One region of the Cedecea sp. Ae19-4 genome, then DNA from elsewhere that is predicted to be linked to it. Evidence: predicted binding sites of a transcription regulator. Region 1 holds the regulator's gene; each other region holds the start of a gene.
The links. The regulator sigma-54, encoded in region 1, starts transcription at its own class of promoters, with help from an activator protein. The targets are predictions, from matches to a motif close to GTTGGCACANNTTTCGCTNT.
Positions count from the first base shown of each region.

Region 2: a site for sigma-54 is predicted at 8,515-8,534, ahead of glnA (glutamate--ammonia ligase). Genes of this name have one in related genera too.
Region 3: a site for sigma-54 is predicted at 1,999-2,018, ahead of norV (anaerobic nitric oxide reductase flavorubredoxin). Genes of this name have one in related genera too.

Region 1 covers NZ_JBCHWG010000004.1:206,665-216,922, forward strand. Annotated here, with positions in the region: gene elbB (isoprenoid biosynthesis glyoxalase ElbB) at 214-867, shown strand; gene mtgA (monofunctional biosynthetic peptidoglycan transglycosylase) at 864-1,592, shown strand; gene AAIE02_RS22125 (sugar diacid recognition domain-containing protein) at 1,639-2,766, shown strand; gene AAIE02_RS22130 (GntT/GntP/DsdX family permease) at 2,905-4,173, shown strand; gene AAIE02_RS22135 (glycerate kinase) at 4,184-5,320, shown strand; gene npr (PTS phosphocarrier protein NPr) at 5,336-5,608, opposite strand; gene rapZ (RNase adapter RapZ) at 5,605-6,459, opposite strand; gene ptsN (PTS IIA-like nitrogen regulatory protein PtsN) at 6,506-7,003, opposite strand; gene hpf (ribosome hibernation promoting factor) at 7,085-7,372, opposite strand; gene rpoN (RNA polymerase factor sigma-54) at 7,395-8,828, opposite strand; gene lptB (LPS export ABC transporter ATP-binding protein) at 8,877-9,602, opposite strand; gene lptA (lipopolysaccharide ABC transporter substrate-binding protein LptA) at 9,609-10,160, opposite strand; gene lptC (LPS export ABC transporter periplasmic protein LptC) at 10,129-10,258, opposite strand, start outside.
Region 2 covers NZ_JBCHWG010000002.1:314,237-324,494, forward strand. Annotated here, with positions in the region: gene polA (DNA polymerase I) at 1-646, shown strand, start outside; gene spfP (small protein SpfP) at 812-859, shown strand; gene yihA (ribosome biogenesis GTP-binding protein YihA/YsxC) at 980-1,615, opposite strand; gene yihI (Der GTPase-activating protein YihI) at 2,065-2,580, shown strand; gene hemN (oxygen-independent coproporphyrinogen III oxidase) at 2,771-4,144, shown strand; gene AAIE02_RS14265 (YshB family small membrane protein) at 4,173-4,295, opposite strand; gene glnG (nitrogen regulation protein NR(I)) at 4,408-5,823, opposite strand; gene glnL (nitrogen regulation protein NR(II)) at 5,832-6,881, opposite strand; gene glnA (glutamate--ammonia ligase) at 7,019-8,428, opposite strand; gene typA (ribosome-dependent GTPase TypA) at 8,805-10,258, shown strand, end outside.
Region 3 covers NZ_JBCHWG010000001.1:2,660,415-2,670,672, reverse strand. Annotated here, with positions in the region: gene norW (NADH:flavorubredoxin reductase NorW) at 1-502, opposite strand, end outside; gene norV (anaerobic nitric oxide reductase flavorubredoxin) at 499-1,950, opposite strand; gene norR (nitric oxide reductase transcriptional regulator NorR) at 2,172-3,713, shown strand; gene AAIE02_RS12595 (extracellular solute-binding protein) at 3,809-4,741, shown strand; gene AAIE02_RS12590 (molybdate ABC transporter permease subunit) at 4,738-5,496, shown strand; gene AAIE02_RS12585 (2TM domain-containing protein) at 5,601-6,071, shown strand; gene pdeB (cyclic di-3',5'-guanosine monophosphate phosphodiesterase PdeB) at 6,072-7,631, opposite strand; gene AAIE02_RS12575 (GntR family transcriptional regulator) at 7,738-8,451, shown strand; gene AAIE02_RS12570 (enolase C-terminal domain-like protein) at 8,448-9,647, opposite strand; gene AAIE02_RS12565 (PTS transporter subunit EIIC) at 9,927-10,258, shown strand, end outside.

The DNA.
Region 1 (10,258 bases):
GCGCGAATACTGCGCCAACACCAGGGAAAACAGGGTTGCGCCTTTTTTAGCGTTGAATTATTGAACGGCACAACCAGCAATTCGCGGGCTGTCAGCCATATAAGATAGCAAACCTTAAAATATTTGTTACGTGAATCAGTAAAATATGTGAAGCATAGCGATCAAATTAACGTGGCTGATACTGATTCACCCGGAACGAAAAGGAACTGACGGATGAAAAAAATAGGCGTAGTGCTGAGCGGCTGTGGGGTTTATGACGGCAGTGAGATTCATGAGGCCGTATTAACGCTGTTGGCCATTTCTCGCGCTGGTGCGGAAGCCGTTTGCTTCGCGCCGGATAAACCTCAGTCTGACGTGATCGATCATTTAACCGGCGAAGCTGCAGCAGAAACTCGCGACGTGCTGGTGGAGGCTGCGCGTATTACTCGTGGCAATATTCAGCCGTTGCGTGAAGCTTTGTCTGAAAACCTTGACGCATTGATTGTGCCCGGCGGTTTTGGCGCGGCGAAAAATCTAAGCACTTTTGCTTCAAAGGGGGCAGATTGTGAGGTTGATGTCGATCTCCGTCGCGTTGCACGGGAATGCCACGAACAGGGCAAGCCGCTCGGTTTTATGTGTATTGCCCCGGCGATGCTGCCAAAGATTCTGGATATGCCTGTGCGTCTGACCATCGGCACCGACATCGATACCGCAGAGTTACTGGAAGCCATGGGGGCAGAACACATCCCTTGCCCGGTGGATGATATCGTGGTGGACGAAGAACAAAAGGTTGTCACCACTCCTGCTTACATGCTCGCGCAAAATATCGCTGAGGCCGCTGCCGGGATCGACAAGTTGGTTGCCCGCGTGCTGGAACTTAGCGCATGAGTAAAGGGCGTTTCGCGCCGTGGCAGTGGGTTAAACGCTGGCTGTTAAAAGCGGTTCTGGCGGTTTTGGCGATTTGGTTCATGGGCATCATGACCTTCCGCTTCCTCCCGGTGCCGTTTTCCGCAGTGATGGTGGAGCGGCAGTTCAGCGCGTGGTTCAGCGGTAACTTCGGTTACGTTGCCCATTCTGACTGGGTTTCCATGGATGATATTTCGCCGTGGATGGGGCTGGCAGTGATCGCCTCTGAAGATCAAAAATTTCCCGAGCACTGGGGCTTTGATACTGATGCCATCGAAAAGGCGCTGGCCCATAATGAACGCAACGAAAATAGGGTACGAGGCGCGTCGACGCTTTCCCAGCAAACCGCAAAAAATTTGTTCCTGTGGGATGGACGGAGCTGGCTACGTAAAGGGCTGGAAGCCGGCCTTACGGTGGGGCTCGAAACCGCGTGGAGCAAGCGACGTATTCTGACGGTGTATCTCAATATCGCCGAATTTGGTGAAGGTGTTTTCGGCGTGGAAGAAGCCTCCCGTCGTTACTTCAACAAGCCAGCTAGCCGCCTGACACCTGCCGAAGCAGCGCTGCTCGCCGCCGTCCTGCCTAACCCAATTCGTTTTAAGGCTAATGCGCCTTCAGGTTATATTCGCCAGCGCCAGCAGTGGATTTTGCGACAGATGCGCCAGCTGGGCGGTGAGTTGTTCCTTGAGCAGCACAATTTAAAATAAGCCGCATCCAACGCACTCGCGCGCTCTCCACGACAAGGTAAACGCTATGATGACCTCTTGCCTGAAAGAAGATACCGCCCGGCAAATTGTCCAGCGCACCATGAACATCATCGATCACTCGGTGAATGTGATGAGCGAGCAGGGGGTGATTATTGCCTCTGGCGATCCACGCCGTCTGTATCAGCGCCATGAAGGTGCTGTCCTGGCGCTGACGGAAAACCGGACCGTGATTATTGATGAGGCTTCTGCCCGGCGGCTGAAAGGGGTTAAACCCGGTATTAATTTGCCCATCGTCTTTCGCCAGAAAATCGTTGGCGTGGTGGGGATTTCTGGTGAGCCAGAGAAAGTGCAGGCTTATGCCGAACTGGTCAAAATGGCGGCCGAGCTGATCCTTGAGCAGGCGGAAATGCTTGAGCAAAATCAGTGGGAAAAGCGCTACCGGGAGCAGCTCGCCGCGCAGATTATTTCAGGCCAGCAAAGTCTGGCGGAACTGCGCCCTATGGCCAGCGGCCTTGGCGTAGACCTTGAATTGCCACGGGTTGCGCTAATGATTCATTTTCCCTCTCGAGATGTTTTGCGTCAGCGGGAGCTGCTCGAGCGGCTTGGCGGCTACGACAACCAGGCATTAGTCACGCCATTCGGTTTTGAACAAATCGCAATGCTACTACCCCTGGGCGGTGGCCGGCCTGAGGAGTGGCAGGCATTGCTGAAAAAAACGCTGCGCAAACTTCATTCTCAGCTGCTGGCGCATTTTGAAGTCACCCTGTCAGTTGGGGGATGCTTCGACGGCGACGACGCGTTACGACGATCCTGGCTTAGCGCCGTGGCGCTGCATGAGATGGCTTCACGGCAAAAAATTGGCCGGTCGATTTTGTACTATCAGGATCTTTTATTGCCTGTGCTGCTCAACGGACTTTCCGGCAGCTGGCAGGCCGAGGAAATGGGGCGAGCATGGAAAACGCTTTGTGAAGCCGATCCGAAAGGCGTGCTTCGTCGCACGCTGCGCTGCTATTTTGAACAGAATTGTGATCTGTCTCAAACGACAAAATTGCTGCATATTCACGTCAATACATTGCGCTATCGGCTAAGTAAAATAGAGTCGATAACGGCTTTAGATATTAATAAGTTAGATTCGACTCTTCAGCTGTTTATTGGTATGCAGCTCAGCGACTGATTTGTAGTAATCCACAAGAAAACGTTTCTTTCACCGCCCATTTTCTGGTGTTTTCTCTCAAGCTATTTGCAGCCCGCTCAGGGTAATGTCCCGCCGTACCTTTCGATCTCCCTAAAAAAATCAAAACAGGAGTGATTCATGACCACGGTTTCGGCTCTGGGCGCCCTGGTGGCGCTGGTTGTTTCTATTGTCCTAATTTTACGCAAGGTTCCTCCGGCCTACGGCATGATTGCTGGCGCTCTGGCTGGCGGGTTAGTTGGCGGCGCTGATTTAGTGCAGACGCTTTCGCTTATGATTACCGGGGCGCAGGGGATTACCAATGCGGTACTGCGCATTCTCGGGGCAGGCATACTGGCGGGCGTGCTGATTGAGTCCGGGGCAGCCAACACAATTGCCGAAACCATTGTCCGTAAGGTGGGTGAGAAAAGGGCGCTGTTCGCTTTGGCAGTGGCGACCATGTTGCTGACCGCCGTCGGCGTATTTATTGATGTTGCCGTTATCACGGTCTCTCCTATTGCCCTGGCGATTGCCCACCGGGCCGACATTTCGAAAATGGCTATACTGCTGGCGATGATTGGCGGCGGGAAGGCCGGGAACGTTATGTCGCCCAATCCTAATACGATTGCGGCGGCTGACGCTTTCCACGTTCCACTCACCGACTTAATGATGGCGGGCGTTGTACCGGGTCTGTTTGGGCTGGCGCTCGCCTATTTTCTGGCGAAGCGGTTGCAGCATCGGGGCTCTAAAGTTGCCAGCAGTGAGTTGATTGCCGGGGAAAAAGAAAAGGCCTTGCCTGCGTTTGGCGCGGCAATAGCGGCGCCGCTGGTGGCTATTTGCCTGCTTGCACTTCGCCCGATTGCCGGCATTGCGATTGATCCGCTGGTTGCGTTGCCGATAGGCGGCCTGATTGGGGCTATAGTGATGGGGCAGTGGCGGCAGACAAATCATTTTATGGTGTCGGGGCTGGCGCGTATGTCTCCGGTGGCGATTATGCTGCTGGGGACCGGAACGCTGGCCGGGATCATCGCCAACTCCGGCTTGAAGGATGTGCTGATTAACGGTTTAACGGCCTCCGGTATGCCGTCCTACCTTCTGGCACCTTTTTCCGGGGCGCTGATGTCCATGGCTACCGCATCAACAACGGCAGGAACGGCGGTGGCTTCTGCGGTGTTTAGCTCAACGCTTGTCGATATGGGAATTTCTGCACTCGCCGGGGCGGCAATGATCCATGCCGGGGCGACGGTGCTTGACCATATGCCGCACGGCAGCTTTTTCCATGCCACCGGGGGCAGCGTGAATATGCAGGTTCATGAACGCTTAAAACTGCTTCCCTACGAAACAGCCGTTGGTTTGGCCATCGCTTTTGTTTCAACCCTGATGTTTGGTGTGTTTAATTTAGCGGGTTAATGAGGTTGCCATGAAAATTGTTATTGCCCCCGATTCTTTCAAAGAGAGCCTGAGCGCGATGCAGGTCGCCGAGGCCATTGAGCAAGGTTTTCGCGAGATTTACCCGAACGCAGAGTATATCAAGCTGCCGATGGCCGACGGAGGAGAAGGGACCGTTGAATCGATGGTTGCCGCGACGCACGGGCAAATTATCCCTGTAACGGTGACCGGCCCGCTGGGGCTGCCTGTTGAGGCTTTCTTTGGCATCACGGGCGATAGCGAAACAGCCATCATTGAAATGGCGGCCGCTTCAGGGCTGCATCTGGTGCCGCCCGAAAAACGAAATCCGCTGCTGACCGGCACTTTTGGCACCGGGGAGCTTATTCTGGCGGCGCTGGATCGCGGCGCACGTAAAATCATTATTGGTATCGGTGGCAGCGCAACCAACGACGGCGGGGCCGGCATGATGCAGGCGCTGGGCGTCAGGCTTCGTGATGCACAGGGTAATGAGCTTTGCGCAGGCGGTGCTGCCCTGGCTGAGCTTGCAGAGATTGATGTTAGCCAACTGGATGCCCGCCTGGCACAGTGCGACATTCTGGTGGCCTGTGATGTCGATAATCCGCTGTGCGGTGAGCGCGGTGCGTCAGCGGTCTTTGGGCCGCAGAAAGGCGCTACGCCCGAGCAGGTTATGCAGCTTGATACTGCACTCAGGCATTATGGCGAACAGCTGGAGCACATCAGCGGTAAGGATGTGATTGCCGTAGCAGGTGCCGGGGCGGCAGGGGGCATGGGGGCGTCTTTGTTTGGTTTGCTTCATGCCCGCCTGCAGCCCGGTGTGGAAATTGTCACCGAAGCTTTGCGGCTTGCCGAGGCTGTTCAGGGGGCGGACCTGGTTATCACCGGAGAAGGGCGTATAGACAGCCAGACCATTTATGGCAAAACGCCGATAGGCGTGGCGAGAGTGGCGAAGCGTTTTCAGGTGCCGGTTATCGCGCTGGCTGGCGGTATGACGACTGATTACGGCGTAGTCCATCAGCACGGGCTCGACGCTGTATTTTCGGTGCTTAATCGGGTTCAGACGCTGGCGGAGGCGTTGGAAAAGGCGGGTGAGAATATTTGCGTGACAGCGCGTAACGTTGCCGCAGTATGGAAAATTGGGCGCGGTTAGATCCGCGCACGGCGGTTAGTCTTCGTCAAATCCGGCATTGAACAGAGCAATCACGGCCGCCAGGGCTTGCTCTTCTTCCGGGCCTGTGACTTCTATTTCTATGTGGCCTCCTTTGGCGGAGTCCAGCATCAGGAGGGCAATCACGCTGCTGGCTTCAGCTTCGGTGCCCGCTTCGTTTCTCAGCATCACTTCTGCGTCAAAACTTTGTACCAGCTCAAACAGTTTCATCGCCGGGCGCGCGTGCATGCCCAGCTTGTTGGTGATTTCAACGGTCTGCTTTACGCTCATGTTTTACGTTTTTCCAGCGTGCGGTGACGGGACTGGACGTTCTTCCCGCGTGAGCGGAAGTAGTCAGCCAGCTGCTCTGCAATATAAACCGAACGGTGTTTACCGCCGGTACAGCCAATCGCCACGGTCAGGTAGCTACGGTTGTTGGTTTCAAGCATCGGTAACCATAACTCAAGATAGCTGCGGGTCTGGTAGATAAAATTGTGTACTTCTGTGTGCCTGTCGAGGAAGGCGGCGACAGGGCGATCGAGGCCGGTCATTGGACGCAGTTTTGGATCCCAGTGCGGGTTAGGAAGAAAACGCACGTCGAACACATAATCGGCGTCAATCGGTATGCCGTGCTTAAAGCCAAAAGACTCGAACACCATGGTGAGTTCGCGTTCACGTTTACCCAACAGACGAGTACGCAGCATCTCCGCCAATTCGTGTACCGACATTTCGGAGGTGTCGATGATCAGGTCCGCGCGGGATTTTAGTGGTTCGAGGAGATCGCTTTCTTCGTCAATCGCACTTTCCAGAGAGAGATTTTTGCTGGAAAGCGGATGAAGGCGGCGCGTGTCACTGTAGCGGCGGATTAGCGTATTACGATCGGCATCAAGGAACAGCAGCTGCGGAGAAAAAGCGTCCGGCAGGCTGTCCATTGCGTGCTCGAAGATTTCCGGCGACTCCGGCATGTTGCGCACGTCTATGCTGACGGCAGCAGAGATTTGCCGATCGGCAAGCGTTTTTGCCAGCTCTGGCAACAGGACAACCGGCAGGTTATCCACGCAATAGAATCCCATATCTTCCAGTGCGCGCAAGGCTACAGACTTCCCTGAACCTGAGCGGCCGCTGACAATCATCAGCACCATGTAATCATTCTCCCGATTTATCTGTCTGAGACATCAAACGCGCCGATTATTCATTTTCGCTGTCGTGATCGACTTCTGTTTCAGTAATTATCTGGTAAAGCTCTTCGTCACTGCCGGCTGAGCGCAGCCTGCGACAAATGGTTTTATCCGCCAGACGCTTGGCCACCAGGGAAAGCGTGTGCAGGTGGGTTTTTGTCTGGTCAGCAGGTACCAGTAACGCAAATAACAGGTCAACCGGTTGATTGTCGATGGCATCAAAAGCGATTGGCGTTTCCAGTTGAATAAAGACGCCGACGGCGCGAAGCGTATCTTCCTCCAGCTTGCCGTGGGGAATAGCGATACCGTTGCCAATGCCGGTACTGCCCATACGCTCACGGGTCAGTACGGCTTCGAAAACGACCTGCGGTGGAAGGCCAAGCTGTTTGGCTGCCAGTTCGCTGATGATTTCCAGCGCACGTTTTTTACTCTGGCAGTGGACGCCACTGCGAGTACATTCCTGGTTAAGGACATTGCTCAGTTGTAGAGCGGAATCGTTGTTCATCATAAGTTCACCTAAGCACTTTTGTGCAAACGGCCCGCGACTTAAGCAGCGGGCCGGCCATATGCACATCGGATGCCCGGATTATCAGTGTTGTTTTAGTTTATCTTTGTGTTTCGTTAACTGTCGGGCCAGTTTATCAATCAGGCCGTCAATCGCCGCATACATGTCCTGGCCTTCGGCACTGGCATGCAGTTCTCCACCGTTCACATGCAGCGTAGCATCCGCTGTATGGGTGACTTTTTCCACCTTTAATACAATATAGACCTGGTTGATTCTTTCGAAGTACTGCTCCAGTTTGGCAAACTTCGAGTTCAGAAATTCACGCAGTGCTTCAGTGATCTCGACGTTTTGTCCCGTAATGTTGAGCTGCATAGTGTCTTCCTTATCGGTAAAGTCACACCAGCTGTTTACGCTGGTTTGACGGTGGAATGGATAAAGACTCTCGGTACTTCGCAACTGTGCGGCGCGCCACCATAATACCTTGATCCGACAGTATTGAGGTTAACTTACTGTCGCTCAGCGGTTTGGCGGGGTTTTCCGCAGCAATTAACTTCTTCACCAGCGCCCGAATTGCCGTGGAGGAGGCTTCACCGCCGCCTTCGGTATTGACGTGGCTGGAGAAGAAATATTTCAATTCAAAGATGCCGCGTGGACTATGCAAATATTTCTGAGTGGTCACCCTCGAAATTGTCGACTCGTGCATGTCCACTGCCTGAGCAATATCGGCCAGCACCATCGGTTTCATATGCTCTTCACCGTGCTCAAAGAAGGCCTGCTGCTGTTCGACAATGCATCGGCTCACGCGCAATAACGTATCATTGCGACTTTCCAGGCTTTTAATCAACCATTTCGCTTCCTGCAGGTTGCTGCGGATGAACTGCGAGTCGCTGTCATTGCGCGTGTTGCCGCTCATGGCTGCGTATTGCTGATTGATTTTGAGGCGCGGGATGCTGTCTGCGTTAAGCTCTACAACCCAGCGCGTCAGGTGCTTACGCACCAGTACATCAGGAATAACGTACTCAGGTTCACCCGTTTGGATCGACTGGCCGGGGCGAGGATCGAGGGACTGAATCAGGCACATGGCCTCTTTAAGCGCGTCCTCTTTGATACGCGTGACCCGCATCAACGTCCGGAAGTCGTGATTTGCCAGCAGATCTAAATGATCGCTAACAATAAGCCGGGCTTCCGCCAGCCATGGGGTCTCTTTGGCGTACTGAGAAAGCTGAATTAACAGGCAATCGCGTAAGTCTCGCGCTGCGACGCCGACGGGATCAAAACGTTGGATGCGTTTGAGGACGGCTTCCACTTCGTCAAGGCTTACATCGTCGTGGCCCAGACTTTCCAGAATGTCTTCCAGCGGCACGGTGAGATACCCGGTTTCATCCACTGCATCGACAATAGACGTCGCGATAGCGGCGTCCGTATCGGAAAATGGCGTCAAATCGACCTGCCACATCAGGTAGTCCTGCAGGGACTGGGTGGTCTCGCCCTGGTAGACAGGCAGCTCGTCGTCCAGATAGTCAGTTCCCGTACCTGAAGGCGTTCCAGCGGTGTAAATTTCATCCCAACTGGCATCCAGCGGCAGCTCATCGGGCATCTCTTTCTGCTCGAGGGCTTCACGGGTGTCCATTGCTTCGCTCTCAGGCACTTCCTGAGTATCGATCTCATCATGCAGGTCGGTTTGCTCAAGCAATGGATTACTGTCCAGTGCCTGCTGGAGTTCTTGCTGAAGCTCTAACGTTGAGAGCTGAAGCAGACGGATGGCCTGCTGCAGCTGGGGCGTCATAGCAAGTTGTTGGCTAAGCCGTAATTGCAAACCTTGCTTCATGTTCAGAGCAAACGTCCTCAAATAAGTCGTGTAAGACTTCCCACCCTATCAGAGTCTGAACTCTTCGCCCAGATAGACTCGCTTAACTTGCTCGTCTTCAAGGATTTCTTCCGGTGTACCGTGGGCAATCAGATGCCCCTGACTAACGATGTAGGCGCGTTCGCAGACGGCCAGCGTTTCGCGGACGTTATGGTCTGTAATCAATACGCCGAGGCCGCTGTCACGCAGGTGCTCGATAATGCGTTTGATATCAATAACGGAAATAGGATCAACCCCGGCAAAGGGTTCATCCAGCAAAATGAACTTCGGGTTTGCCGCAAGCGCGCGAGCAATTTCTACGCGGCGGCGTTCACCGCCGGACAGTGACTGCCCGAGGTTATTACGCAGGTGCGAGATATGGAACTCTTCCATCAGCTCGTTAGCGCGATCGTCACGCTGCTCTGACGTCAGATCATCGCGAATCTGCAGCACCGCCATCAGGTTATCAAACACGCTCAGGCGGCGGAAAATGGACGCTTCCTGCGGCAAATAGCCGATGCCGCGACGCGCACGAGCATGAAGTGGCAGCAAGCTGATGTCTTCTTCATCAATAATGATGTTACCTGCATCGCGGGGCACGATCCCCACTACCATATAAAACGTCGTGGTTTTACCGGCGCCGTTTGGCCCGAGCAGCCCAACGATCTCACCTGATTTAACGGTCAGGCTGACGTCTTCGACTACGCGGCGGCCTTTGTAGGCTTTGGCCAGGTTTTTCGCAATTAAAGTTGCCATAACGAATCAGTTACTCTTTTTTGGTGCCGGTTGCTGGCCGTTTTTGTTTTGCAGCTGAGACGGCACCAGCACGGTGGTCACGCGTTTGCCTTTCTCGCTAAACGCCTGCATTTTTTGCTCTTTCACCAGGTAGGTGATCTTGTCGCCGGTGATGTTGCTGTCCAGCTGTTCAAGGTAAGCGTTGCCGGTCAGTACAACGAAATCTTTAGCCAATTCATAATGCATGGTGGACGCGTGGCCTTTTACCGGCTTACCGTTGTCCTGCATTTGATAGAAAGTAGCTGGGTTACCGTAGCCATCAATCACCTCTTTGCCTTGTTCACCGCCTGGGCGGGTCACAACGACTTTATCGGCGTTGATTTTGATCGTGCCCTGAGTCACAACGACATTGCCGGTAAAGGTAACGACGTTGCCCTGCATATCGAGAGACTGTTGGTCGGATTCGATATGAATAGGTTGGTCGGTATCACCGGTCAGTGCCCAGGCTGACAGCGGTACGGCAAAAAGCGAACCAAGCAGAACAAGTTTAAGGCTGAGTTTGTTTATTCTGGATTTCATATGAGGTTTTAACCTTTTCAATCAGCTGTGCAGTTTGGCTGCGTAAGTTGCCACGCATTTTCAGGCCACTGGAGTTAAATGTGGTGCCGTACAAAGTC
Region 2 (10,258 bases), on a different contig from region 1:
GGCCCACCTCTCCCGCGATAAAGGCCTGTTAAGCGCCTTTGCCGAAGGCAAAGATATCCACCGCGCCACCGCTGCGGAAGTGTTTGGTCTGCCGCTAGAAAGCGTCACCGGCGAACAGCGTCGCAGTGCGAAGGCAATTAACTTTGGTCTGATCTATGGCATGAGCGCCTTTGGCCTTTCCCGCCAGCTCAATATTCCGCGGAAAGAGTCCCAGAAGTATATGGATCTCTACTTCGAGCGTTATCCGGGTGTGCTGGAGTATATGGAGCGTACGCGTGCTCAGGCGAAAGATCAGGGTTATGTTGAGACGCTGGATGGCCGCCGTCTCTATCTGCCGGACATCAACTCCAGCAACGGTGCTCGCCGCGCCGGTGCGGAACGTGCTGCGATTAACGCCCCTATGCAGGGTACTGCCGCCGATATTATCAAGCGCGCGATGATTGCAGTCGACGGCTGGCTGGAGACAGACAAGCCACGTGTGAAAATGATCATGCAGGTGCACGATGAACTGGTGTTCGAAGTGCACAAAGACGACGTGGAAGCGGTGTCTAAAAAGGTGCATGAGTTGATGGAAAGCAGCATGAAGCTCGACGTGCCGTTGCTGGTGGAAGTCGGCAGTGGCAAAAACTGGGATGAGGCGCATTAATCGACAATTGCTCAGGTCATGTTTTTGTAACTAAGCAACATAAGTCATAGCTTTTTGTGATGATGATTCAAGAATGTGATGCAAAAAGTGAAAAAAAACTACAAAAAATGCTTTTTTGAGCGATTAAAAAGGAGTAAAGTTATTCGCGTAGGGTACAGAGGTAAGATGTTCTATCTTTCAGACCTTTTACTTCACGTAATCGGATTTGGCTGAATATTTAGCCGCCCCAGTCAGAAATGACTGGGGCGTTTTTTATTGCGCGAAAGAAAAGAAAAACGCGGCCAGGGCCGCGTTGTGAACTGAGAGTGAGCAGACGATCCTTGAAGGGACGAATTACTCTTCAGCCGCTTCCTCTTCCACCGCCGGCGGAAGATCGTTGTACCAGCTATCCAGCTTCAGGCGCAGTTTATCAACGCCGGTTTTCTTCAGGGAAGAGAACGCCTCGACCTCGATATTTCCACCAAACGCCAGAATCGCTTCACGCACCATATTCAGCTGTGCTTTACGCGCGCCCGATGCGAGCTTATCGGCTTTGGTCAGCAGCAGCATGACTTCGATATTGCTGGCTACTGCCCACTCAATCATCTGCTGATCGAGATCTTTCAGTGGATGACGGATATCCATCAGCACGACCAGGCCTTTCAGACTGTTACGCTTTTGCAGGTATTCCCCCAGCGCGCGTTGCCATTTGTGTTTCACCTCTTCCGGGACTTCGGCATAGCCGTAGCCAGGTAAATCTACCAGGCGTTTGCCTTCGGCAACTTCAAACAGGTTGATGAGCTGCGTACGGCCAGGGGTTTTACTGGTACGCGCCAGGCTTTTCTGATTGGTCAGCGTGTTCAGCGAGCTGGATTTCCCCGCGTTAGAGCGGCCTGCGAAAGCAACCTCAATACCGGTATCAGAAGGCAGATGGCGAATGTCCGGTGCGCTGAGCACGAACTTAGTCAGTTGATAGTTCCAGTTTTTCAAAACGGTTGTCTCCGTCAGGTAAGCATTTGCCGGGGATTATACCTGAACGAGCGGAAAACGCCGTGTTTCTCGCCAGAAGCAGAAGGCTTACAGCGAAGTGGATTGATTTTGTAAGTCATTTGCTATGGTAAATGGCAGATATCCCGGTGAATATTGGCAACGATTTATTCAAGAGTGGTTTATTTTCAAATAATTAACTGATTAGTTCATTGTGGGGGAAGCCGTGAATGTGGGCGGCCACCTTGTTAATAACAAGCGTAGCGGTAAAGTGAGTGTGTCGGCGAAGGAAGGACAGGGTTGTCTCAAGCTAACATGGAATATTTGCTCCTTTACGGGGGCCAGAATAAGAAAAAGGCGACGGGTTAACCTGTCGCCTTTTTTCTTTGCTTGCTTTCTGCTAGATTCCGCCGCAATTCTATACTGAATAAAATGGCTTAAGACGACTTATCATGAAGCAACCAAACTCGGCACCACAAGGTAAAAAACCGGCAAAAGCACGCCGTAAATCACGCGAAGAGCTTGACCAGGAAGCGCGTGAGCGTAAGCGCCAGAAAAAACACAGCGGCCACGCAGCGGGGAGCCGCGCGAATGGTGGCAATCAGGCGAAAGGCGGCAAATCATCGGGTCAGGCGAAAGACCCTCGCATTGGCAGTAAAAAACCTATTCAACTGGGCGTAACCGATGCAGCACCGGTCGCTAAACAGCACAAACCGAAGAGCGAGAAACCTATGCTAACACCACAGGCTGAGCTGGATATGCTGGAAAACGATGAGCGCCTGGATGGGCTGCTGGAGCGTCTGGAAGCAGGCGAAACCCTTAGCAAGGAAGAGCAGTCCTGGGTGGATGCGAAGCTCGACCGCATCGATGCACTAATGGAACAGCTCGGCATCGCCTGGGAAGACGATGAAGAGGAAGAAGAAGAAAAAGCGGATGATTTGATGCGTCTGCTGAAGGGCGGTAACTGACGTTTACTCCTATGGGATTACCTGTTCTTATTATGGTTATTCCGCTGGTGTGTTATCTGCTGTGGTTATTCGTTAAACTACGGCGGCTGTCGCGGCTGCAGAATTCGCTGCGGCGAAGGGTTATGGCTCGTGGAATGAGCGGGCCAGCTTCGCCTCGTCGGCGCCGGCGACAACACCGCAAGGAGTGAGTATGTCTGAGCAGTTAATCGACTGGGATCTGGCTCTGATCCAGAAATATAATTATTCAGGGCCGCGTTACACCTCTTATCCAACCGCACTGGAATTTTCTGAAGCCTTTGGCGAACCGGCATTTTTGCAGGCGGTTGCCCGTTACCCGGAGCGGCCGCTGTCGCTTTATGTGCATATCCCGTTCTGCCACAAGCTTTGCTATTTCTGTGGCTGCAATAAAATTGTGACCCGCCAGCAGCACAAGGCCGACCAGTATCTCGATGCTCTGGAGCAGGAAATCATCCACCGCGCGCCGCTGTTTGCGGGCCGGCAGGTTAGCCAGCTGCACTGGGGCGGCGGGACGCCAACTTATCTGAGCAAAGCGCAAATAAGCCGCCTGATGGCGCTGCTGCGTGGCAATTTCCATTTTAATGATGACGCGGAACTGTCTATTGAAGTTGACCCGCGTGAAATTGAACTGGATGTGCTCGACCATCTTCGGCAGGAAGGCTTTACCCGCCTTAGTATGGGCGTTCAGGACTTCAATAAAGAAGTGCAGCGCCTCGTCAACCGCGAGCAGGACGAAGCGTTTATCTTCGCGCTGATCGAGCGTGCGCGGGCGTTGGGGTTTACTTCCACCAACATTGACCTGATTTACGGCCTGCCAAAGCAAACGCCGGAAAGCTTTGCCTTCACGCTCAAGCGCGTAGCCGAGCTAAGCCCGCATCGCCTTAGCGTTTTCAACTATGCGCACCTGCCGACGCTATTCGCCGCCCAGCGCAAGATTAAAGACGCTGATTTACCGAGCGCGCAGCAGAAGCTGGATATCCTGCAGGAAACCATCGGCTCGCTGACGGGGTCTGGTTACCAGTTTATTGGGATGGATCACTTTGCCCGCCCGGACGATGAACTGGCGATTGCCCAGCGGGAAGGCAAACTACACCGTAATTTCCAGGGGTATACCACTCAAGGGGATACCGATCTGCTGGGGCTTGGCGTGTCGGCAATTAGCATGATTGGCGACTGTTACGCGCAGAACCAGAAAGAGCTAAAGCGCTATTATCAGCAGGTGGATGAGCAGGGCAATGCGCTGTGGCGTGGCCTGGCGCTCACGCGGGACGATTGCATTCGCCGCGATGTTATCAAGGCGCTGATCTGCAACTTCCAGCTTAACTTCGCCGACATTGAGCAGGTATGGTCGCTGACGTTTGCGGATTACTTTGCCGAGGACTTAGGCCTGCTGGCGCCGCTGGCGAAAGATGGGCTGGTGAAGGTCAGTGAGCAGGGGATTCAGGTGACCGGCAAGGGACGCCTGCTGATTCGCAACATTTGCATGTGCTTTGATGCCTACCTGAGGCAAAAGGCGCGCCTGCAGCAGTTTTCCAGAGTGATATAAAAAAGGCGGGGTTTCCCCGCCTTCTCTTTTAGCTAAAGAAGCTCACCAGTAACGCGCACATCACCGCGGCTACTGCCGTCTGTGGCGAATGGCCAGCGGCTGCACCAGCTTCGGCGCCGCGCGTGACCATATGAATTACGGATTCCAACATAACTGACTCTCCTGCCTGAACGCGCCCGATCATACTTAACCCGGCGCGGCAGTAAAGTACAAAATAGCAGCAATTTGCGGGCTGATTTGCTTCTTTACAAAATGGCCGAACGTTACTCCATACCCAGCTCTTTTAGCTTACGAGTCAGCGTGTTTCGGCCCCATCCCAGCAGGCGAGCCGCTTCTTGTTTATGCCCCTGAGTATGTCTCAGCGCAGTGGTTAGCAGCGTGCGTTCCATTTCCGGCTGCGCCTCAGAAAGCAGATCCTGATGGCCGGAGCGCAACGCTCGTTCCGCCCACTGTGCCAACAGCATGGCCCAGCTGTCCGGGTTGGTCTGCGTGACCCCGCCGCTTTCGGTCACTGTCGTTTCAAACAGCTCGCTCGGGAGATCCTGAATAAGCACTTCCTGACCCGCTGCCATGACCGTCAACCAGCGACAGGTGTTTTCCAATTGGCGGACGTTGCCGGGCCAGGCGAGACGCGTTAAGGCGTTTTCCGTTTCCGGATGCAGCAGCTTTGCTTCCACGCCCAGTTCGCGCGCGGCCACTTGCAGGAAATGGCGTGCCAGACGCGGAATATCTTCCCGACGCTCGCGAAGCGGAGGCAGGTGCACGCGGATGACGTTCAGACGGTGGAACAAGTCCTCACGAAACTTGCCTTCCTGTACCCGCTGCTCAAGGTTCTGGTGGGTTGCCGCAATGATGCGGACATCCACTTTTACCGCCGCGTAGCCGCCCACGCGGTAAAACTGTCCGTCGGCCAGCACGCGCAGCAAACGAGTCTGAACGTCCAGCGGCATATCACCTATTTCGTCGAGAAACAGCGTGCCGCCGTCAGCCTGTTCGAAGCGCCCCTGGCGAATCTGGTTGGCGCCGGTGAAAGCCCCTTTTTCATGCCCGAACAGCTCTGACTCGATTAAATCTTTGGGAATAGCCGCCATATTGAGCGCGATAAACGGCGATTTAACCCGCGGGCTGTGGCGGTGCAGCGCGTGCGCCACAAGCTCTTTACCGGTCCCGGATTCGCCGTTAATCAGTACGCTGATGGAGGAGCGCGACAGACGGCCAATAATACGAAACACGTCCTGCATCGCCGGGGCTTCGCCGATGATGTCGGTCGTTGGCCCGTTATCCGGCGCATTTCGCGGCTGCTGCTGTTCCTGATAGTGGCTGATCGCGCGTTCAACCAGCGCTACCGCCTCGTCGATATCAAACGGTTTTGGCAGATAATCGAAAGCCCCTTGCTGATAGGCGCTAACGGCTGCGTCTAAATCCGAATGCGCGGTCATGATAATGACCGGCAGCATCGGGTGGCGCTGCTTAATCTGCTTTAACAGGGCAAGACCGTCCATGCCGGGCATACGAATGTCCGACAGCAACACGTCCGGGGTTTTGGTCGCCAGCGCGTCCAGCACCTCATTGCCACTCTCAAAGGTGGTGCAGCTTAATCCGGCTCCGGTTAACGCGCGCTCAAGGACCCAGCGGATGGAGCTATCGTCGTCAACGACCCAAACTATCCCTCGTTGCATAATGACCTCTACTTCCGAATAGGCAGGTAAACCGAAAATTCGGTATGACCAGGCCAACTGTTGAATTCGATTTTCCCCGAATGCTGGTCGATGAGGCTACGCGCGATGGAAAGACCCAGCCCGGTGCCGCCTTCTCGCCCACTGACCATCGGGTAGAACAACGTGTCCTGCAAATGTGCCGGGATACCCGGGCCGTTATCTTCAATATCTATGCGTGCCGCGAGGCGGTAGCGAGAACCGTGCAGCGTCAGCTGGAAAGCGGTACGGGTACGCAAGATAATCTCGCCCCCTTCGCTACCCAGCGCCTGCAGCGCATTGCGTACGATATTCAGTAAAACTTGCTCAATTTGGTCAGGGTCGTGCGCAAACTCCGGCAAACTCGGATCGTAATCCCGCACAAGAGTGACGTTATCCGGCAGCTCCATCGACACGAGTTTCACCACGCGTTCGGCAACTTTATGAATGCTTTCGGTGACGTGCATGCCCGGCTGCTGAGGCCCTAGCAGACGATCCACCAGATTACGTAGGCGGTCCGCCTGCTCAATAATGACTTTGGTGTACTCCGTCAGCGACGGGTCGGGGAGCGCTTTACTCAGCAGTTGCGCCGCGCCACGTAAGCCGCCTAACGGATTTTTAATCTCATGTGCAAGGCCACGAACTAAATCTCGGGCAGCAATCTGCTGCGCGTGTTGCAGCTGTTCCTGACTCAATCGACGCTGATTATCCATCGGCGCCATTTCCATCAGGATGTACCCTTCCGGCAGCTTTTGCGCCGTCAGAGAAAGAATGTGCGATCGGCCATCAATGACCAGCGTCACTTCGTTGTCGGTAAACCCCTGGCCTGCCATCAGGCTTTCCTGCATGACGCCAATATTCAACGAGAAATAACTCAATAGATCCGGCAAAGGTGTGCCGTACAGCTTGCGTGAACTCTGCGCCAGCAGCTGCTGAGCCGCAGGGTTGGCGTAGTGAACCGCCAGCTCGTCATCCACGAGCAGGATGCTGTTGATGAGAGAATTCAGAATCTGCCCAGCATCGGGCAGCGCGCCAGTTGCCATACAGCAGTCTCCGTGCACCGTTTTAGTGCATTATAGTCTTTGAGTGACAAAAAACAGCGTCACAGGAGGATCCGATGGAGAAAAAAGCCCATCCGAAGATGGGCCAAAGTTTCCACGGCAACAAAAAACAACTTCAATTAGACGCTGTAGTACAGCTCGAACTCTACCGGATGCGGAGTCATGCGCACGCGGTCGTTTTCTTCAGTGCGCAGAGCGATGTAAGCATCGATAGCGTCGTCGGTGAATACGCCGCCCGCAGTCAGGAACTCACGGTCTTCGCTCAGTGCATTCAGTGCTTCTTCCAGAGAGCCAGCAACCTGTGGGATCTCTTTCGCTTCTTCTGGCGGCAGGTCATACAGGTTTTTATCCATGGCTTCGCCTGGGTGGATCTTGTTCTTAATACCGTCCAGACCGGCCATCAGCAGCGCTGCGAAGCACAGGTATGGGTTAGCCGCTGGGTCCGGGAAGCGCACTTCGATACGACGTGCTTTCGGAGACGCAACCACCGGGATACGGATAGAAGCAGAACGGTTACGGGCAGAGTAAGCCAGCATAACTGGAGCTTCGTAGCCTGGGACCAGACGCTTGTAGGAGTTGGTGGTTGGGTTCGCCAGGGCGTTGATCGCTTTAGCGTGTTTGATAACACCCCCGATGTAGTACAGCGCTTGCTCAGACAGGCCAGCATATTTGTCACCGGAGAACAGGTTTACGCCGTTCTTGGACAGGGACATGTGGCAGTGCATGCCGGAACCGTTATCGCCAAACATTGGTTTTGGCATAAAGGTCGCGGTTTTGCCGTAAGCGTGAGCCACGTTGTGTACAACGTATTTGTAGATCTGAATTTCATCAGCTTTTTTGGTCATGGTGTTGAAGCGGGTTGCCACTTCGTTCTGACCAGCGGTCGCCACTTCGTGGTGATGAGCTTCAACAACCAGGCCCATCTGCTCCATGGTCAGACACATAGCAGAACGCAGGTCCTGAGAAGAGTCGACCGGTGGCACTGGGAAGTAACCGCCTTTCACCGCTGGACGGTGGCCTTTGTTACCGCCTTCGTATTTGGTGCCGGTGTTCCATGCGCCTTCGATATCATCGATAGCTACGTGGGAGCCGGAGATAGAGCTGCCGAAACGAATGTCGTCGAACAGGAAGAATTCTGGCTCTGGCCCGAACAGAACGGTGTCTGCGATGCCGGTAGAGCGCAGGTAGTCTTCAGCGCGTTTTGCAATAGAACGCGGGTCACGGTCGTAGCCCTGCATAGTGCCTGGCTCGAGAATGTCACAGCGGATAATCAGGGTAGAGTCCGCGAAGAACGGGTCGATTACCGCCGTCGTTGGGTCTGGCATCAGCACCATGTCGGATTCGTTGATACCTTTCCAGCCACCAATCGAGGAGCCGTCAAACATTTTGCCTTCTTCGAAGAAGTCAGCATTTACCTGATGAGCAGGAATAGTGACGTGCTGTTCTTTACCTTTAGTGTCGGTAAAGCGCAGATCAACAAACTTAACTTCATGCTCATTCAGCATCGTCAAAACGTGTTCAGCGGACATACTTAAACTCTCCCGGATTGGTGTAGTCGTCGTGGTAACGAGGTAATCAAACACTTCTTAATGTGGCTTTTCGCCATAAAATGTTTAAAGCGAAATCTGTGCCAACTTTTAAATCACCCTAAAAAGGCGCTATCATGCGCACCATAGTGCAAAAGGGCTGCACCAGGATGAATAATTTGCACCAATATAGTGCTTCAGTATGAAACCTGAGCACCATATTGGTGCAATTTACGTTATGGCTCCCTTTTTAGCTCCGTGAAAGCGATCACAAACCCTTACTTTCTGCATTGTTTGTAAAGGTTCTTTGTGATCCTGTTCTGTCCTTCGATTAATACGTGTACAATAACGCGCTATTTCTAATGCCTGAGGCAAAGTTGTGATCGAAAATCTGCGTAATATCGCCATCATCGCGCACGTTGACCACGGTAAAACTACCCTGGTTGATAAGCTGCTGCAGCAGTCTGGTACCTTCAGTGAGCGTGCTGAAACTACTGAACGCGTGATGGACTCCAATGACCTGGAGAAAGAGCGTGGGATTACCATCCTCGCTAAAAACACCGCTATCAAATGGAATGACTACCGTATCAACATCGTTGATACCCCAGGACACGCCGACTTCGGTGGTGAAGTTGAGCGCGTAATGTCAATGGTTGACTCCGTTCTGCTGGTGGTTGACGCAATGGATGGCCCAATGCCGCAGACGCGCTTCGTAACCAAGAAGGCGTTTGCCCATGGTTTGAAGCCGATCGTGGTTATCAACAAAGTTGACCGCCCTGGCGCGCGTCCTGACTGGGTTGTGGATCAGGTCTTCGACCTGTTCGTTAACCTTGATGCGACCGACGAACAGCTCGACTTCCCAATCATCTATGCATCCGCACTGAACGGCATCGCGGGTATGGATCACAATGATATGGCGGCGGATATGACGCCACTGTACCAGGCCATTGTCGATCGCGTACCGGCACCAAGCGTTGACCTCGATGGTCCACTGCAGATGCAAATTTCCCAGCTGGACTACAACAACTACGTTGGCGTAATCGGCATCGGCCGCATCAAACGCGGTAAAGTGAAGCCAAACCAGCAGATCACTATCATTGATAGCGAAGGGAAAACCCGTAACGGTAAAGTCGGTAAAGTACTGACTCACCTGGGTCTGGAGCGTATCGAGTCTACCGAAGCTGAAGCTGGCGACATCATCGCTATCACCGGCCTGGGCGAACTGAACATCTCCGACACCATTTGCGATCCGCAAAATGTTGAAGCGCTGCCAGCGCTGTCCGTAGATGAACCAACCGTTTCCATGTTCTTCAACGTCAACACCTCTCCGTTCTGCGGTAAAGAAGGTAAGTTCGTGACCTCTCGTCAGATTCTGGATCGTCTGAACAAAGAGCTGGTTCACAACGTTGCGCTGCGCGTTGAAGAAACCGAAGATGCGGACGCATTCCGCGTTTCCGGTCGTGGTGAACTGCACCTGTCTGTTCTTATCGAAAACATGCGTCGTGAAGGTTTCGAGCTGGCGGTATCCCGTCCGAAAGTTATCTTCCGCGAAATCGACGGCCGTAAACAAGAGCCGTTCGAGAACGTGACTCTGGACGTTGAAGAGCAGCATCAGGGTGCCGTGATGCAGGCGCTCGGTGAGCGTAAAGGCGACCTGAAAAACATGAATCCAGACGGCAAAGGCCGCGTGCGTCTTGACTACGTTATCCCAAGCCGTGGTCTGATCGGCTTCCGTAACGAATTCATGACCATGACCTCCGGTACCGGTCTGCTGTACTCCACCTTCAGCCACTATGACGATATCCGTCAGGGCGAAGTGGGCCAGCGCCAGAA
Region 3 (10,258 bases), on a different contig from region 1:
CAACCTCTTTGCCCGCACGGCAGAAGTCCATCGCCAACTCGCTGCCGATCAGCCCGCCGCCGAGGATCATCACCCGCCGGGCGTCGCGCAGCCGGGCTTCACAGGCCTGATACTCCTGCTGGCTGTTGAGCGTCGTCATCAGCTCTTTGCCGGCAACGGGCGGCAGCAGGGCGGCAGAGCCGGTCGCCAGCACCAGCTTGTCGTAGCGCCACTGCTGCTCGCCGCAGTTGACCCGTTTATTTTTTGGGTCAAGGCTGCTGACCCAGCTATTGGCGTGCAGCGTCAGGTTGAACTGCTCCGCAAACGCGCCAGCCTGCTGGCGGGTCATCGCTTCGGCCCGCTGGTTTAAGCTGATGACGTGGCTCAGGTCCGGTTTGTTGTACTCGTCGGCGCTGTCGGCGGCAATCAGCCGGATGGGCACCTCTGCGCTGTGTTTGCGGATATTTTTCACCAACTGGCGGGCGGCAAAGCCTGAGCCGACTATCACAATGCCGTTGTTCATTTGGCCTCCGTTGCCAGTTCGTCGAAGACGTCTTTGCCCAGCGAACATTCAGGGCACAAGAAACTGTCAGGCACTTCGCTCCATGGCGTGCCTGGCTCAACGGCCTGCATCGGTTCGCCCTGCGCTGGATCGTAAATCCACTGGCAAACGCTGCACTGCATGCGGGGGCCGAGGTCGGCGCCGGTGGATTCTGCTTTTGCTTCTTCGGCTAGCGGAGCGACGGTGATTGAAGCCTGAGCCACCGGCAGCGGGGAGAGCGCCCACTGGCGGGCGATTTCGCGACCGTGTTCGCGGCAAAGTTCCAGGGCGTTGCCGTCCGGACGCCATTTCGCCTTCAGGCTGAGGGACATTTCAAACCCGGCGTCCTGCAGGCGGGTGGAAAGGCGATCGACCGCGCCGCCGCTCCAGCCGTGGGAGCCGAAGGCGCTGGCGCGTTTGTTGCGGAAGCGCAGCCCGGTTATCTCTTCCACCAGCCCGGCGATTTTCGGCATCATCACGTTGTTCATAGTGGAGGTGCCGACCAGCACGCCTTTGGAGCGGAACACGTTGGTCAGAATTTCGTTTTTATCGCTGCGTGCCACGTTGAAGATTTTCACCGCCACGCGCGGGTCAACTTCGTGAATGCCCTGGGCAATGGCGTCCGCCATCATGCGGGTGTTGTTCGACATGGTGTCGTAGAACAGCGTGATGCGGTCTTCCTGGTAATCGGCGGCCCATTTCAGGTACAGCTCAACGATTTGCGTCGGGTTGTCGCGCCAGACCACGCCGTGGGAAGTGGCAATCATCTCCACCGGCAGGTTGAAGCCGAGGATTTCGGTAATTTTTGGCGTTACCAGGCGGCTGAATGGCGTCAGGATGTTGGCGTAGTAGCGCTGGCACTGTTCGAACAGCTCGGTCTGATCCACTTCGTCGTTAAACAGATGCTCGTCGCAGTAATGCTGGCCGAAGGCGTCGTTGCTGAACAGCACCGCGTCGCCGGTCAGATAGGTCATCATGCTGTCCGGCCAGTGCAGCATTGGCGTTTCAACGAAGATCAGCTGTTTGCCATTGCCGATGTCCAGGCTGTCGCCGGTTTTCACCACCTTAAAGTTCCACTCCGGGTGATGGTGGTGACCATTAATGGAGTCGATGCCGTTGGCGGTGCAGTAGATTGGCGTGTGCGGGATGCGTGACATCAGCTCGGTCAGCGCCCCCGCGTGGTCTTCTTCCGCGTGGTTGATAATGATGTAGTCGAGCGTGTTAAGGTCGATTTCACGCTCAAGGTTTTGCACAAACTCGCGGCTGAACTTGTGGTCCACAGTGTCGATCAGGACAGTTTTCTCTTCGCGAATGAGGTAGCTGTTGTAGCTGCTGCCGCGTAGCGTTTTATATTCCGTGCCGTGAAAATCACGCACTTCCCAGTCACGTTGCCCAACCCATTGAATGTTGTTTTTAACCTGAATAGCCATTGAGAACCTCATTGATGTCATAGCGTTAAGTACTTCAATGACGGTGTTATTGCGAGTATCGTGCCAGTTTTATAATTTATTGATTTTTAATTATTTGTTGTTTTTTGTGTTCTTTTTTATTGTCATAATGACATTTTTGTTTTTGGTCATAATGACTCTGATGTTTGTCATTTTGACTACTCAGGCGTAAGCTGAACGCCTCGCGTTCCAGGAGCCTCCCTATGAGCCTGTCGATGTCTTCTCTCGCCGCCATTGCAATCGAACTGCAGAGCGGCATCAGCCATTCCGATCGCTTTACCCGCGTTATCCGAACCCTGAGAAAGCTGCTCGGCGGTGATGCCACGGCGCTGCTGCGCTACGAGTCGCGGCATTTTTACCCGCTGGCGATAGACGGCCTTGCCCTCGATGTGCTGGGGCGGCGCTTTGCCGTGGACGCTCATCCGCGACTGGAGGCCATTGCCCGCGCGGGTGACGTGGTGCGTTTCCCGGCCGACAGCGAGCTGCCCGACCCGTATGACGGCCTGATTCCAGACCATGAAGAACTCAAAGTTCACGCCTGCCTGGGGCTGCCGCTGTTTGCCGACCAGACGCTCATCGGGGCGCTGACCGTGGACGGCATGGATCCTTATCAGTTCGACAGCTTCAGCGATGAGGAGCTCAGGCTGATTGGCGTACTGGCGTCCGGGGCGCTGAACAATGCTTTGCTGCTGGAACAGCTTGAAAAACAAACGCCGGAAGGCACGGTACAGCCCGCTATTGCGCGGGAGGCCGCCGGGGAGATGATTGGCCGCTCGCCGGGCATCATCCAGCTGAAAAAAGAGATTGATATCGTTGCCAGTTCCGATCTGAACGTGCTGATCACCGGCGAGACTGGCGTGGGGAAAGAGCTGGTGGCGCGGGCGATTCACGCCGGATCGGCCAGGGTGGCAAGTCCGCTGGTTTACCTTAACTGCGCCGCGCTGCCGGAAAGCGTGGCGGAAAGTGAGCTGTTCGGCCATGTGAAGGGCGCTTTTACCGGGGCGATTCATCACCGTACCGGCAAGTTTGAAATGGCGGATAACGGCACACTGTTTCTCGATGAAATCGGTGAATTACCGCTGGCGCTGCAGGCCAAGCTGCTGCGCGTGTTGCAGTACGGTGATATTCAGCGGGTAGGGGACGATCGCAGCCAGCGCGTGGATGTTCGGGTATTGGCCGCGACTAACCGCGATCTGCGCCAGCAGGTACTGGCCGGCGAGTTTCGCGCCGACCTGTTTCACCGCCTGAGCGTTTTTCCGCTGCACATTCCACCGTTACGCGAGCGGGGAGAGGACATTGCGCTGCTGGCCGGTTTTTTCTGCGAGCAAAGCCGCGTGAAGATGGGGCTGAAACAGGTTGGGCTGAGTGAATCGGCTCGGATGCTTCTGGCGCAGTATGGCTGGCCGGGAAATATCCGCGAGCTGGAACACGCCATTTATCGCGCGATTGTGCTGGCCCGCGCCGGTTACCCACAGGGCGAGCTTGTGCTTCAGCCTCAACATTTCCAGCTTGCTGGCCAGTTGGATGTGGTAGCCCACGAGCCAGAAACGCCACCCGTAGAAAACCCTTTTGCCAGCCTGCGAGAAGCGACCGATGCGTTTCAGCGCGGCCAGGTTAGGGAAGCGCTTGCCCGTAACGGCAATAACTGGGCGGCCAGCGCCCGGCAGCTCGGCGTCGATGTGGCCAACCTCCACCGGCTGGCGAAGCGGCTGGGAGTGAAATCACCCCAAGGGAGTACCTCTTAACTTCAACCGCAGATAAATTCATCATACAAACTCGTTGTTTAGCGGCGAAGCGGCGCGGATAATCGCTGTGTATTTTTATATATAACGAGGATGCTATGGCTTTGACTTCAGCACGCAGCGCGGGCGCCCTGGCGCTTTGCTCACTTCTTTTCAGCGCTTCGGCGCTGGCTTCTGCCGATATTCGCGTCACCTATGCAGGTTCGATGGGCAAGGTCATGGACCAGTCCCTCGGTCCGGCCTTCGCGAAAGAAAACCACGGTGATTACCAGGGGCAGGGGCAAGGCGCTTACGGAATGGCGCGGCTGCTCGCCAGCAAGAAAATTACCGCCGATGTGTTTGTCTCCATCACCCCTGGCCCTATGCAAATCCTGAAAGATGCCGGGCTGATTGACGATGCCGTGCCGGTGGCCAGCACCAGCATGGTTATCGCCTATAGCCCGAAAGGAAAATACGCGCCGCAGTTTGCCGCCGCGAACGGAAAAGACGCCAGCTGGCTGAAAGTGCTGGCGACGCCGGGGCTGAAGTTTGGCCGTACCGATCCGTATAACGATCCTAAAGGGCAGAATATTGTCTTTACGCTGCTGCTGGCGGAAAAATATTACCAGCAGCCGGGCGTGGCGAAGCAGGTGATGGGGGAAGTACAAAACCCTGCCCAGGTCAGCCTGGAAGGTGGCCTGCTGACGCGGCTGGAGAGCGGGCAGGTTGACGCCGCCGCCGGGTACGAAAGCGAAGTGATTTCCGCCAAACTGCCGTACATCGCGCTGCCGGATGAGATCAACCTCAGCAACCCTGATGAAGCCAAACAGTGGTACGACACCGTGAGCTTCACCATCAAGGACAGCGCCGGGAAAGATCAGGTGCTGCATACCCAGCCGCTGGTCTATTACGCTGCCGTGCTGAAAAACGCCCCGAACGGCGTGCCGCAGGGGCAGAAGTTTATCGACTTTATGCGCAGCGCCGAAGGCCAGAAGCTGTTTAAAGCGAATGGCTATGCGGCACCTAAAGGCCAGGCGATTTACGCGCAATGATGCGTAGCCCGGCAATGTGGCTGTCGCTCCCGGCACTGCTTCTGCTGGCGATTCCGTTTGCGACTTTGCTGGGCGTCACGCCGTGGCACGGGTTTCATTTGGCCTGGGGAGACGGTAGCGCGATTGCCGTTTCTCTTGGGTTGGGCGGCCTGGCGCTGATGATTGTTGTCGCGCTGGGGCTGCCGGTGGCATGGTGGCTGGCCTGGGCCAAAGGCCGGCGTCGACTGCTGGTTGAGGCACTGGTGTTGCTTCCCCTGCTTACGCCGCCGCTGGCGATGGGGATTTTGCTGATTTCCGCCTGGGGGCCGTATAGCCTGGCGGGGGAGTGGCTGTCCCGCTTCGGGCTGACGCTGGTGAATAACCCCGGGGCTTTCGTGCTGGCTCAGGTTTACGGCGCGCTGCCTTACTTTATTACCGCCGCCCGTTCCGCGTTTGCCGCGGTGCCGAAAGAGATCCTTGAAGCCGGGCGCACGCTCGGGGCCTCGCCCTGGCAGCGCTTCCTGCGCCTTGCTTTGCCGATATCCGCGCCGGGACTTGCGTCGGCGCTTGCCGTGGCCTGGGTTCGGGCCATCGGTGAATTTGGCATCGTGATGATTTTTGCCTATTTCCCTCAGGGGATCCCCGTCAAGCTGTATACCAATCTGCAAAACGACGGCGTGGATGCGGTTTATACTTTAGTATGGCTGCTGCTGCTGTTCACTTTGCCTCTGCCGATTATCTGCTTTGCTTTTGCCCGGCGAAAAGCGGCGCATTAGGGCTGTCAGGTTGCTGTCGGGTTGATGTCGTGTCGCTGTCGTGTTGAAGTGGCGCGGGCTGAGCCATAGTCAGGGCGGGTTAAATCATTTGAGGATCTCCAGCCATGAGTAACAACATTAAAGCGTTGCGTTTGTCCCGCGCCTGGTCCCAGGAGCAGCTGGCCGAACTCTCTTCCCTGAGCGTCAGAACTATTCAGCGTATTGAAAATGGCGGCCAGGCAAGCCTGGAAACCATGAGCGCGATTGCGGCGGCGTTCGATCTCAAGGTGACGGATTTATACGACGACAATGAGCCGGACGGTGAACCTGAGGATGCGCTCAATACGCGCATTCTTGAAGCTAAGCGCCGCGTGGCTCGCGAGTATCGCTTCTACCGTTCCGTGCTGGTGTGGGCGATTGTGTGTACCGGCCTGGCCGTTATTAACTGGCTGACTTCGCCGGGCCACTATTGGTTCCAGTGGGCAACGCTGATTTGGGGCGCGCTGCTGGTAATGGGCGGCCTGCGCCTGTTCCTGCTGAAGGGCTGGCTGGAGAAACGCCAGCAGCAGCGCCTCCAGCAGCTGTTGCGGAAGTGATCAGTTCACAATGCGGTTGCGGGCAATCCAGTCGATAAAAGCCTGTTTTGGCAGGGCTTTGCTGTAAAGCCAGCCCTGCCCCCAGGCGACGCCGTGTTCCCGCAGCCACGCCGCCTGCGCCGCCGTTTCAATCCCTTCGGCGAGCGTTGCCAGATGAAGCGTTTTCGCCATTTCAATGATGTACGGCGTGACGTTTTTGTACTCCAGCGCGTCAACGAACGATTTGTCTATTTTCAGGATATCAACGTCGAGATCCTGCAGGTAGCTGAGGCTGGAATAGCCGGTGCCAAAGTCATCCAGATAGATAGGATGACCCGCTTCGCGGTATTTCGCCACAATCGGGGCGCTCACCTTAGGGTTGGCAAAGCCTCGCTCGGTAATCTCCAGCGCTATTTGTTCCGCTTTGACCTGATACTTCAGCAGCAGCGGCCTGATGGCCAGCAGCACCCTGTCGTTAAGCACGTCGCTCGGGGAGAGATTGATTGAAATATGGTGCCGAGGGTGGGCGTGCAGCCAGTCACCGAGATCGGCGAAAGTCTTTTTAATCACCAGCTCGGTGATCTGCGAAATAAGCCCGGTCTGCTCGGCAATGGGAATGAAGATGTCCGGGCTGATGAAACTCCCGTCCGGTAAGCGCCAGCGAAGCAGCGCTTCTGCACCTACGCCTTCACCGGTTTTTAAATCAACGATGGGCTGATATTCGAGGCTAAATTCCCGGCCTCTGATGGCGTCCTGAATACGCGCCTGCGGGGATTCAAGACGGCGCAGCAGGCGAGTGATGAACCAGCCTGCGCTAAGGCTAACGAGAATACCTATTGGCAGCCAGATGACCAGTTGCTTATACCAGGCCGTTTGCAGCGGGGCACTGGACGCCCAGGTTATCAGGGCCAACCCGGACGCCGGAGAGCGGAGAATGACATAGTCGTTTTTCCCGTCGGAGTAAGTTGTCACGCCCTTTGCTACCTGGCTTTCCCAGCTGTTGTTGGGCAACCCGGCGTTACTGGCAATCAGTCGATTACGCGCCAGGCCAACCAGGGCAACGTTGACCGGCGTATTGCCAAGAGGAATGACGTCAATGAAGGCCTGCGGATCGATAACCACCACATGATCCTGGTTACCGATGTATATCATTGGGCGCTGAAAACCCAGATCGGTGACGTCGGTGTACCAGGCGAAGAAGCCCCGTGTGCTTTGCGTATCGGGTGGGCCAAGCTTAATGCCATGGTGTGCTGCTTCAAGGGAAGAGCATACGGCCCGGTCGCCGACGAGATAGACGACTTCCTGGATGTAGAGATAATCAAAAGCGACGCGGCGCATGGCATCCAGATGGCTGGCAGAGCAGTGCTGGCCGCGAAAAGCGTTGATTTGCCTGAGCGCCATGTTGGCCTGGCTAATAACTTTGTCGCTGCGGACCATCCCACGATCGGCGTAATTTTCAAGCTCGTTATGGAAGTTTTTCTCGGCTTTGTTATGGGCCAGATAAATGCTAAGCAAGATGGGCAGCAGCACTGCCACGATCAGTACGCCATTGACGAGGGTGACCCTTTTTTGGCTTGTCATAAGTGGGTTCCGGCGTAAGGGGTAAATGTCAGGGATAATTTACCTGCCAGCATAGTTCACCGGGCACAGGAATGTTATGTTTCAGCGCAAAGGTTAGGAGCCCGCGATGAAAAAGAAAGACTTTGTGACCCAGGATTTACTGAGCAAAATTTATCAGCACAGCGAATCTGGCCCGCGCAAATTGCCGCCTGAGCGGCAGCTGGCCGAAGAATATGGGGTTTCACGCTTTACCATTCGACAGGCGCTGGAAAAACTGGTCAGCATTGGCGTGGTTTCCATTATTCAAGGGTCCGGGATCTGGATTAACGAGCAGGCCCGCAGCAGTCCGCTGGTGTATAACTCGATTACCGAAAAGTCTTTCGACCGCATTACGTTTCGGCTGATTAGCCTGCATAAAAAGCTGCCCGACCGCGACGAACAGCAGGTTTTTGGCCTTGGCGCCGGGGAGTTTATCTGGCAGTTTTGCCGCCTGCGCCTGGTGGATGGCCAGAAAGTACAGATTGAAACGTCGCGCCTGCCGGCTAAAGATTTCCCCGACCTCAACCAGAAGGCGATAGAAAGCTCTTTGCAGCAATATGTCCTGAGCAAGGGGTTTCGTATTTCGCATTTACTGACCCGCTACCAGGCCGTTGCGGTCAATAAAGAACAGGCCCAGCTGCTCGAATGCAAGAAGGGCCAGCCCGCGATGCAAATCAGTAATCGCGGCATTCTGGATGGGGGACGGGTGTTTGAGATCAGCGATATCGTCGATATCAACTATTCCTGCACCTACGTTATCCCCTTCAACCACGCTAATCTCGCCCGCCGTAAAACGTCTTAAGGCGTGTGGATCGCGCCGTTGGGCAGACGGCTTTGCGTCCATTCGTGCGGGCGATATTCCACCGGGAAGCGTTCAGCCTGCTGCTGGTCAAACCCCACGCCAATGCCCGATTTTTCCAGAGGATACATATAGCCTTTTTCCGCAGCCGGGGAGCCGGGGAAGACGGCGGCGGTGTTCTCTTTGACGGGAATAAACTCCTGAATCGCCGCGTTATGCAGGTGAATGTTCAGGTGCGTATTCACCGCAACCGCAATCGGCGTCATGTCCGGTGGCCCGTGCCAGGCGAGGCGCACGCCAAAGGCCTGGCAGAGCACCGCCAGTTTTAGCGCCGGGGTGATCCCGCCGATCTGCGAAACGTGGCAGCGAATAAAATCGATGCGGCGGTTCACGATCAGGTCATGCCATTCCGCCGGGTTGTTGAACAGTTCGCCCATCGCCAGCGGCACGGAGGAGTGCTGGCGCACCTGTTCCAGCCACGCGCTTTGCTGCGGCGGCAGAATATCTTCGATAAACCACGGCTGGTAAGGCTCCAGCGCTTTCGCCAGTTGAATGGCCTGCTGGGGGAATAACCGCTCGTGAACGTCGTGCAGGATATGGAAGCGGTGGCCGTATTTCTCACGCAATGCGCGGAACATTTCCACCGTGTTAGCCATGTATTCGTCCTGGTCGTAATACGCGCCGGGCGTGGGATCTTTGGTCTGGTGCATACTCTGAGGCGTGCCGCCATAGAACCCCAGCTGGCAGCGGATGTAGCGGTATCCTTGCGCCAGCAGCTTATCCACTTCCTGATAAAGCCCTGCAAGCGTTTCACTGGCGGCGTGGCTGTAAACGGCGATGGCATCCTTCGATTTGCCGCCCAAAAGCTGGTAAAGCGGCATATTCGCCAGCTGGCCTTTGATGTCCCACAGCGCCATATCCACGCCGGCGATGGCGTTGTTCATGACCGGGCCGTTTCGCCAGTAGGCGTTGACGGTCATCATCTGCCACAGGTCTTCAATGTGGTTGGCGTCGCGGCCAATTAACAGCGGCTTGAGGTATTCATCGACCAGGGTTTTTACCGCCAGCGGCCGCTGCTGGAAGGTGGCGCAGCCGAGGCCGGTGACGCCTTTGTGAGTGGTGACGCGGACCGTGACCAGGTTGTGCCGGTCCGGTTTAGTAATAAAACATTCAATATTTTCGATAATTGTGGGTAGCACGAGAAAGCTCCACCGTCAGGCTGAGATAAACACAGTGAATTAAATTCTGCTATTACTATCACCCTATTTTTCTCTTCGGGTAAACGCTTTTTTGACTCTTTTTTATTGGTCAGTTATTTCACTTTTAAAGGCCATAAAACCGTACCAATTGCTGTTCTTGTTCTTTTGTTTTGGCTATTTGTGACGATTGTCATGTTTCATTGGTTTGTTTTTGATTTTTCTATTCTCTACCATCGGCGCAGCAACACATAACAATAAACCAACACCGGGGAGTTATTCATGGGGAGTCGTGACGTCATTGCTTCTATTATTCGTCTGGTCGGCGGGACGGATAATATTAATAAAGTCTGGCACTGCATGACGCGTCTGCGTTTCGATTTAATTGATGATAATAAAGTGAACCAGGCGGAGATCAAAAAGCTGCCCGGCGTGCTGGGCGCACAGACACAAAGCGATCAGTTTCAGATAATCATCGGCCCACAGGTGAACAGCTGGTATGAGCAACTGACTGCGCTGCTTGGCGGCGCAAAAGAGGCACCTGCCGCTTCTACTGGCAAGAAAGAGCGTAAGAGTCTGGTGTCGCTGTTTATGGACACGGTTTCCGGCGTTTT